DNA from 2 places in the Nonomuraea sp. NPDC001636 genome. Region 1 is predicted to be linked to the other one. Evidence: riboswitches for the same ligand, from Rfam matches in the RefSeq annotation. Region 1 holds a riboswitch; the other holds the start of a gene.

What was found. Region 1 has a riboswitch for glycine ahead of gcvT (glycine cleavage system aminomethyltransferase GcvT). Riboswitches for the same ligand answer to the same signal wherever they lie in the genome.
Region 2: linked by a shared signal. The riboswitch ahead of gcvP (aminomethyl-transferring glycine dehydrogenase) and the one ahead of gcvT (glycine cleavage system aminomethyltransferase GcvT) in region 1 are both predicted to bind glycine.

Annotation. Positions count from the first base shown of each region.
Region 1 is NZ_JBEOZT010000001.1:592,918-597,327, reverse strand. Features, by position in the region: gene ABT158_RS02785 (M28 family peptidase) at 1-1,057, shown strand, start outside; glycine riboswitch at 1,320-1,417, shown strand; glycine riboswitch at 1,438-1,537, shown strand; gene gcvT (glycine cleavage system aminomethyltransferase GcvT) at 1,572-2,657, shown strand; gene gcvH (glycine cleavage system protein GcvH) at 2,654-3,043, shown strand; gene ABT158_RS02770 (L-serine ammonia-lyase) at 3,102-4,410, shown strand, end outside.
Region 2 is NZ_JBEOZT010000002.1:173,534-177,943, reverse strand. Features, by position in the region: gene ftsR (transcriptional regulator FtsR) at 1-480, shown strand, start outside; gene ABT158_RS04565 (bifunctional nuclease family protein) at 613-1,083, shown strand; gene ABT158_RS04560 (MerR family transcriptional regulator) at 1,231-1,851, shown strand; glycine riboswitch at 1,900-1,996, shown strand; gene gcvP (aminomethyl-transferring glycine dehydrogenase) at 2,163-4,410, shown strand, end outside.

The DNA of each region.
Region 1 (4,410 bases):
GCTCGGCGCCCACCTCGACAGCGTCGCGGCCGGCCCCGGGATCAACGACAACGGTTCCGGCTCGGCCGCGCTCCTGGAGAACGCCCTCACCCTCGCCGCCCGCAAGCCCACCCTCACCAAGCACGTGCGGTTCGGCTGGTGGGGCGCCGAGGAGGCGGGCATGGTCGGGTCCAGGTACTACGTGCAGAACGGCGGCGCGAGCGGCGTCGAGGTGTACCTGAACTTCGACATGATCGCCTCGACCAACGCCGGCTACTTCGTCTACGACGACGACGCGGCCATCCAGCGCACCTTCAACGACTACTTCGCCACCATCGGCCTGCAGACCGAGGGTGACAGGGAGGGCGACGGCCGCAGCGACCACGCCTCGTTCAAGACCGCGGGCGTCCGGGTCGGCGGCCTGGCCACGGGGGCCGGGGCGGTCAAGAGCTCGGCCCAGGCCGCCAAGTGGGGCGGCTCGGCCGGGCAGGCGTTCGACCGCTGCTACCACAGCGCGTGCGACAGCTACCCGAGCGCCATCAACACCACGGCGCTCGACCGCAACTCCGACGCCATCGCGTACGCCATATGGAAGCTCGCCGTGGGCACCGGCACGCCCACGGAGAACGACTACTCGATCTCGGTGACCCCGTCGTCGGCATCGGTCCAGGCCGGTCAGTCGGCTACCGCGGCGGTCAGTACCCAGGTCACGTCCGGCCAGGCGCAGAGCGTCGCGCTCTCCGCCGGGAACGTGCCGAGCGGGGTCACCGTCTCCTTCAGCCCGTCCACGGTTCAGGCGGGCCAGTCGTCCACCGTCACGATCGCCACCACCAGCGGCGTCGCGGCGGGGACGTACACCATAGGGATCAACGGCGACGGGGCGACGGCGGACCACTCCGCGTCCTTCACCCTGACCGTCGGAGGGGACGGCCAGGGCACCACCTGGACGGCTTACAAGTCGTACACGGCCGGAGACGTCGTCACCTACCAGGGGGTCAGCTACCGCTGCCTCCAGGCGCACACCAGCCTGCCGGGCTGGGAGCCGCCGAACGTGCCCGCCCTCTGGGCACGGGCCTGACCCTCGGGCCTGATCTCAGGGCCTGTGATCCGCAGGGCCTGATCCCGCGCGGGCCGGTCACCGCCGGCCCGCCCCGAGCTGCCGCGTGCGAGCTGACCTGCCATGACCGGCTCGCGCGCGGCCACCAACGCGGCCGCGACCCCGCCTCTCCGGGGCCGCGGCCGCTTTTCGCTGCGTGCGGGATGTCGCGGATGCCGCGGATGGCAGGGGGCGAAGCGCGACAACACCCCCATGACGGCACTAGGCTGACGGACATCACCGGCGAAACCGTGCGGGAGAGCACCCTGACAGCCGGTCAGGGTCCCTGAAGGAGCAAGCCCTCCCCGCGAACCTCTCAAGGCAAAGGACCGCGCGGCAGCCCTGTAAGGCGTTCTTACGGGGAGGTGACCTCTGGAAAGCAGGCCCTCGGGGCCTCGCCGAAGGTGAAAGTCCGGTAAAACTCGGGCGAAGCTCTCAGGCATCCATGACAGAGGGGGAGGATGCTGGCATCCAATCCTGTCCTGAGGTGCGACAAATGTCCCGACCTACGCCGCTACGAGACGTCCACGAGGCCCTAGGCGCCACGCTGACCGACTTCGCCGGCTGGCTCATGCCGCTCCGGTACGGCAGCGAGTCGGCGGAGCACAAAGCCGTCCGCGAGGCGGCCGGGCTGTTCGACCTCTCGCACATGGGCGAGATCTTCCTGACCGGTCCGCAGGCCGGAGAGGCCCTCGACTACGCGCTGGTCGGCCACCTGTCGGCGCTGGCGCCCGGCCGGGCCAGGTACACGATGATCGTGGACGAGCGCGGCGGGGTGCTCGACGACCTCATCGTCTACCGGCTGGCGGACGAGGAGTTCATGGTGGTGGCCAACGCCTCGAACTCCGACAAGGTCGCGGATGAGCTGAAAAATCGTACTAAGTCGTATGACGCGACGGTCGATGACCGCTCCCAGCAGTACGCCCTCATCGCAATCCAGGGCCCGAAGGCCCAGGAGATCCTGGCCACGCTCACCGACGCCGACCTCGACGGTCTCAAGTACTACGCGGGCCTGCCCGGCGTGGTCGACGGCCGCCAGGCGCTCATCGCCCGCACCGGCTACACCGGCGAGGACGGCTTCGAGCTGTTCGTCGCCAACCAGGACGCCGTGCCGCTCTGGCGCGCCCTGGAGGCCGCGGGCGAGCCGCACGGCCTGCGCGCCGCCGGTCTGTCCAGCCGCGACACCCTCAGGCTGGAGGCCGGCATGCCGCTCTACGGCAACGAGCTGAGCTCCGACCTGACCCCGTTCGACGCGGGGCTGGGCAGAGTGGTGAAATTCGACAAGCCCGGTGACTTCGTCGGCAGGGCGGCACTGGAGGCGGTCAAGGACGACCAGCCCCGCCGCCGCCTGGTCGGCCTGGTCGCCCAGGGCCGCCGGGTGCCGCGTCACGGCTACCCGGTCACCCGCGACGGCGCCGTCGTCGGCGAGGTCACCAGCGGTGCGCCCTCCCAGACCCTGGGCAAGCCCATCGCGATGGCCTACGTGGACGCCGGGGCCGACACAGGTCTGGCCGTGGACATCCGGGGCAGCCATGAACCTATGGACCTGGTCGAGCTGCCCTTCTACAGGAGGAACAAGTGAGCAACATCCCTGACGACCTGAACTACACCAAGGAGCACGAGTGGGTGTCGGGCGTGGACGACGGCATCACCGTGACCGTCGGCATCACGGCCTTCGCCGCCGAGGCTCTTGGTGACGTCGTCTTCGTGCAGCTCCCCGAGGTCGGTTCGACCGTCGAGGCGGGTGACTCGGTCGGCGAGGTCGAGTCCACCAAGTCGGTGAGCGAGATCTACGCGCCCGTCGGCGGCGAGATCGTCGAGGTGAACTCGGCCGTGGCCGACGACCCGTCGCTGGCCAACAGCGACCCGTACGGCGACGGCTGGATGTTCCGCGTCCGCATGGAGGGCGACGCGGAGGACCTGCTGTCCGCCGAGGAGTACACGGCGCTCACCTCAGGCGAGTCCTGACACCAACGCCGGGGCCCGCGGCGGGCCCCGGCACTTCCTGAACTGAAGGGCGCCATCAATGGCGATCAGCGTCTTCGACCTCTTCAAGATCGGCATCGGACCGTCCAGCTCCCACACGGGCGGCCCGATGGCCGCCGCGCACAAGTTCGCCCGCGGGCTGCACGACGACGGCCTGCTCCCCCGCGTGGCCCGTGTCGAGGTCATCCTGTACGGCTCGCTCGGCCTGACCGGCAAGGGCCACGGCAGCGACAAGGCGGTGCTGCTCGGCCTGTCCGGTGAGAAGCCGGAGCTGGTCGACGTCGACTCCGTCGACGCCCGTCTGGCCGAGATGCGCGCCGCGGGCACGGTCAAGCTCTACGGCGAGCACGAGATCCCCTTCGTCGTGGGCCAGGACCTCGTCTTCGAGCGCAAGATCTCCCTGCCCGAGCACCCCAACGGCATGCGCTTCACCGCCCGCGACGAGCAGGGCGGGACCGTGCGCGAGAAGGTCTACTTCTCCGTCGGCGGCGGCTTCGTCGTGGACGAGAAGGCCACCGGCGCCGACCGCATCAAGCCCGACGACACCGTCCTGCCCTACCCGTTCGCCTCGGGCGAGGAGCTGCTCAAGCACTGCTCGAACACCGGCCTGTCGATCTCCGCCCTGATGCTGGAGAACGAGAAGGCGTTCGGGCGCACCGAGGAGGAGATCCGCGCGGGCATCCTCAACCTGTGGCGGGTGATGTCGGAGTGCGTGCGGCGCGGCATCGGCAAGGAGGGCGTGCTGCCCGGCGGCCTGAAGGTCAAGCGCCGGGCCAACCAGCTCCACCGGCGGCTGCAGGCCGAGTCGGCCGAGAAGGACCCGCTGCAGGCGATGGACTGGGTGGCGCTGTTCGCCCTGGCCGTCAACGAGGAGAACGCCGCCGGCGGCCGCATCGTCACCGCCCCCACCAACGGCGCCGCGGGCATCATCCCGGCCGTGCTGACGTACTACACCAAGTTCGTCCCGAGCGCCGACGACGACGGCGTGGTGCGCTTCCTGCTCACGGCGGCCGCGATCGGCGTGCTGTTCAAGGAGAACGCCTCGATCTCCGGCGCCGAGGTCGGCTGCCAGGGCGAGGTGGGCTCGGCCTGCTCGATGGCCTCGGCCGGGCTGACCGAGGTCATGGGCGGCACCCCCGAGCAGGTGGAGAACGCCGCCGAGATCGGCATCGAGCACAACCTCGGGCTGACCTGCGACCCGATCGGCGGCCTGGTGCAGATCCCGTGCATCGAGCGCAACGCGGTGGCCTCCAACAAGGCCATCACGGCGGCCCGGATCGCCCTGCGCGGCGACGGCCGCCACTACGTGGCGCTGGACAAGGCCATCAAGACCATGCGCGACACCGGCC
Region 2 (4,410 bases), on a different contig from region 1:
CAGTTGCGTTTCATCCTGACCGAGCAGCGCGACCACTACCTGCCGCTGCGGGTGATCAAGGACAGGATGGCCGAGAGCTTCGGCCGTCCGCGCGCGGTGCAGCAGACCCAGGAGGTCCGCTACGACCGGGCCCAGCTGCTGGAGGCGGCCGGCATCGACGAGGAGACCCTCGCCGAGCTGGAGGACTACGGCCTGCTCGCCCCCGTGGCCAGGCGCTACGACGAGGAGGCGCTGAAGATCGCGCGCAGCGTCGGCGCCCTGGCCCGCTTCGGCCTGCACGCCCGCCACCTGCGCGCGGTCAAGGCCGCCGCCGAGCGGGAGTGCGGGCTGGTCGAGCAGACCGTCGCGCCCATACTCAAGCGGCGCGCGCCCGGCGCCATCGGCGAGGCCGACGAGGCCGCCAGGGAGTTGTCCACGCTCCTGCTCGACCTGCACGCCTCCCTGGTGCGCCTCGGCGTCAGGTCTGTCCTGGGCCGCTGAGGGCACAGAGCTGGAAGGCCGGGGCACATTCCAGGCCTGCCGGGTGTTACGTTGAAATGCATAAGCGTGTAGCAGAAACGACCCAGTCAACAGCTGTGCCGGGCGACCGGCCGGCCGAATACGGAGCAGCCCGTGTTGCAGATGGAGGTCGTGGGCGTTCGAGTTGAGATGCCCACAAATCAGCCGATCGTCTTGCTCAAGGAGGCACACGGGGAACGGTTCCTTCCGATCTGGATCGGCATGACCGAGGCGACCGCGATCGCCCTGGCGCAGGCCGAGGAGCCGCCGCCCCGGCCGCTCACCCACGACCTGTTCAGGGACGTGCTGAGCGCGCTCGGCGTCGGGCTGCGCGCGGTCAACATCGTGGCCCTGCGTGACGGCATCTTCTTCGCCGACCTGGTGTTCTCCAACGGTGTGGAGGTCAGCGCCCGCCCCTCCGACTCGATCGCCCTGGCGCTGCGCACCGGCGCGCGCATCTTCGCCAGCGAAGAGGTGGTCCAGGAGGCCGGTGTGATCATCCCGGACGACCAGGAGGACGAGGTGGAGAAGTTCAGGGAGTTCCTTGACACGATCACTCCCGAGGACTTCGGCAGGGCGGGGTAGGTATTTCAGTGCATTTACGCTTCACGACGCGCCGAGCCGGATCGTTGACTGGGCATGGTCACGGTCCTACGGTGCAAGTGAAACCCGTGGTCGCCCTTTACGAACCCCCAGATCAGGCCATGGGATGAGAGAAAGCCGGAGGTCCGCGTGGCGGTCAGCAGCGGCGAGGGAAAGACGGCCGGCCAGGAAGATCCGGTGCGGCGCGAGAGCGCGCGGCAGCGTGCCGGAGAGCAGGGACTGCTCTTCGACGAGCAGCCCGCGACGGTGCCCGACGACATCGGATACCGCGGGCCCACAGCCTGTTCGGCAGCCGGCATCACCTACAGGCAGCTCGACTACTGGGCGCGCACGGGCCTGGTCGAGCCCACGATAAGAGCCGCGCACGGCTCGGGCTCGCAGCGGCTCTACAGCTTCCGCGACATCCTGGTGCTCAAGGTCGTCAAGCGGCTGCTCGACACCGGGGTGTCGTTGCAGCAGATCCGCACCGCGGTGCAGCATCTGCGTGACCGCGGGGTCGCCGACCTCGCGCAGATCACGCTCATGAGCGACGGTGTCAGCGTCTACGAGTGCACCTCGGCCGACGAGGTGATCGATCTCCTCCAGGGCGGCCAGGGCGTGTTCGGCATCGCGCTCGGCCGGGTCTGGCGAGAGGTCGAGGGCTCCCTCGCGGAGCTGCCGGGGGAACGGGCGGCGGTCGAGGACACCGTCCCGGCCGACCATCCCGCTGACGAGCTCGCCAAGCGGCGTCGCGCACGCCGCACGGGGTGAGCTGAACCGCTGAACACACCGTAGTAATCTAGGACAGAGTAAGGCTGATGACCCCGTGCGGGAGAGTCCCTGGGCTGCGGTCCTGGGGCGCCGAAGGAGCAACCCTCCCCGGAATCTCTCAGGCATCCCGTACCGCTCGGGTGAGGCAACTCTGGAAAGCAGGTGCGCCCGCCAGGCGCACCTCACCGACGGTGCAAGCCCCACGGCGGGGTGAAGCTCTCAGGTCGCGATGACGTCGCGATGACAGAGGGGGAGATCCGGCACTCGCCCGCGCCCTGGCGCCGGTCTCCAAGCCTCGGGAGGCAACCTCCATGACCGACCTGTCCGCTCCGCCGTTCTCGTCCAGGCACATCGGCCCATCCGAGTCCGAGCAGCAGCGCATGCTCGAGGCCGTGGGCTTCGAGTCCGTCGGCGATCTGGTGGCCGTGGCCGTGCCCGAGGCCATCAGGGTCAAGGACCGGCTCAAGCTGCCGGCCGCCGCGAGCGAGACCGAGGCCATCGCCGAGCTGCGCGAGCTGGCCTCCCGCAACCGGGTGCTGACCTCCATGATCGGCCTGGGCTACTACGACACCGTCACACCCGCCGTCATCCGGCGCAACCTGCTGGAGAACCCGGGCTGGTACACCGCCTACACGCCGTACCAGCCGGAGATCTCGCAGGGCCGCCTGGAGGCGCTGCTGAACTTCCAGACGGTCGTCTCCGACCTGACCGGCCTCGACGTCGCCGGCGCCTCCCTGCTGGACGAGGCCACCGCCGCGGCCGAGGCCATGACGCTGGCCCGCCGGGCCGGCAAGTCCAAGAGCGACGTGTTCGTGGTCGACGCCGACACGCTGCCCCAGACCAAGGCCGTGCTGGCCACCCGCGCCGAGCCGCTCGGCATCACGCTGGTCGAGCACGACCTCGACGGCGAGCTGCCCGAGTGCTTCGGCGTGCTCGTCCAGTACCCGGGCGCCTCCGGCCGCCTGCGCGACTTCCGCGACGTGGCCGCCAGGGCGCACGAGGCCGGCGCGCTCGTCGTGGCCGCCGCCGACCTGCTGGCCCTCACGCTCGTGGCCGCCCCCGGCGAGCTGGGCGCCGACATCGCCGTCGGCTCCTCCCAGCGCTTCGGCGTCTCCTTCGGGTTCGGCGGGCCGCACGCGGCCTACATGTCCGTACGCGAGGGCCTGCAGCGGCAGATGCCCGGCCGCCTGGTCGGCGTGTCGGTCGACGTCGACGGCGACCCCGCCTACCGGCTGGCCCTGCAGACCCGCGAGCAGCACATCCGCCGCGAGAAGGCCACCAGCAACATCTGCACCGCCCAGGTCCTGCTGGCCGTGATCGCCGGCATGTACGCCGTCTACCACGGCCCCGAGGGCCTGCGCCGGATCGCGCACCGCGTGCACCGGCACGCCGTCGCGCTGGCCGGCGGGCTGCGCGAGGCCGGCCTGGAGGTCGTGCACGGCGAGTTCTTCGACACCGTGCTCGTCCGGGTGCCCGGCAGGGCCGCCGAGGTGGTGGCCGCCGCCGCCGAGCGGGGCGTCAACCTGTGGCAGGCCGGCGACGACCACGTCTCGATCGCCTGCGACGAGAAGACCGGCGCGGCCGAGCTGGTCAAGGTGTGGGCCGCCTTCGGCGTCGAGCGCGAGGAGGTGGCGCTGGAGGCCGACGCGCTGCCGGCCGAACTGCTGCGCGAGTCGGACTACCTGACCCACCCGGTCTTCCACAGCCACCGCTCCGAGACCGCGATGCTGCGCTACCTGCGCAGGCTCCAGGACAAGGACATCGCGCTCGACCGTTCGATGATCCCGCTCGGCTCGTGCACGATGAAGCTGAACGCGACCACCGAGATGGAGCCGATCACCTGGCCGGAGTTCGCCGGCGTGCACCCGTACGCGCCGGAGGCCCAGACCGAGGGCTACCGGGAGCTCATCGGCACCCTGGAGGGCTGGCTGGCCGAGGTGACCGGCTACGACGCGGTCTCCATCCAGCCGAACGCCGGCTCCCAGGGCGAGTTCGCCGGCCTGCTGGCCATCCGCGCCTACCACCAGGCCAACGGCGACACCGAGCGGGACGTGTGCCTGATCCCGTCCTCGGCCCACGGCACGAACGCGGCCAGCGCCGTCATGGCGGGCATGCGGGTCGTGGTCGTGGCCTGCGACAGCGACGGGAACATCGACCTGGCCGACCTCGACGCCAAGATCGCCAAGCACCGTGACAGGCTCGCCGCGATCATGGTGACGTACCCGTCCACGCACGGCGTGTACGAGGAGTCGATCACCGAGGTCTGCGCCAAGGTGCACGAGGCCGGCGGCCAGGTCTACGTCGACGGCGCCAACCTCAACGCCCTGGTGGGCCTGGCCAAGCCGGGCGAGTTCGGCGCCGACGTGTCCCACCTCAACCTGCACAAGACGTTCTGCATCCCGCACGGCGGCGGCGGCCCCGGCGTCGGCCCGGTCGCGGTCCGCGGCCACCTGTCGGCCTACCTGCCCGGCCACCCGCTGCGCGACGGCGGCCCGGTCGGCCCGGTCTCGGCCGCCCCGTACGGCTCGGCGGGCATCCTGCCGATCTCGTGGGCGTACG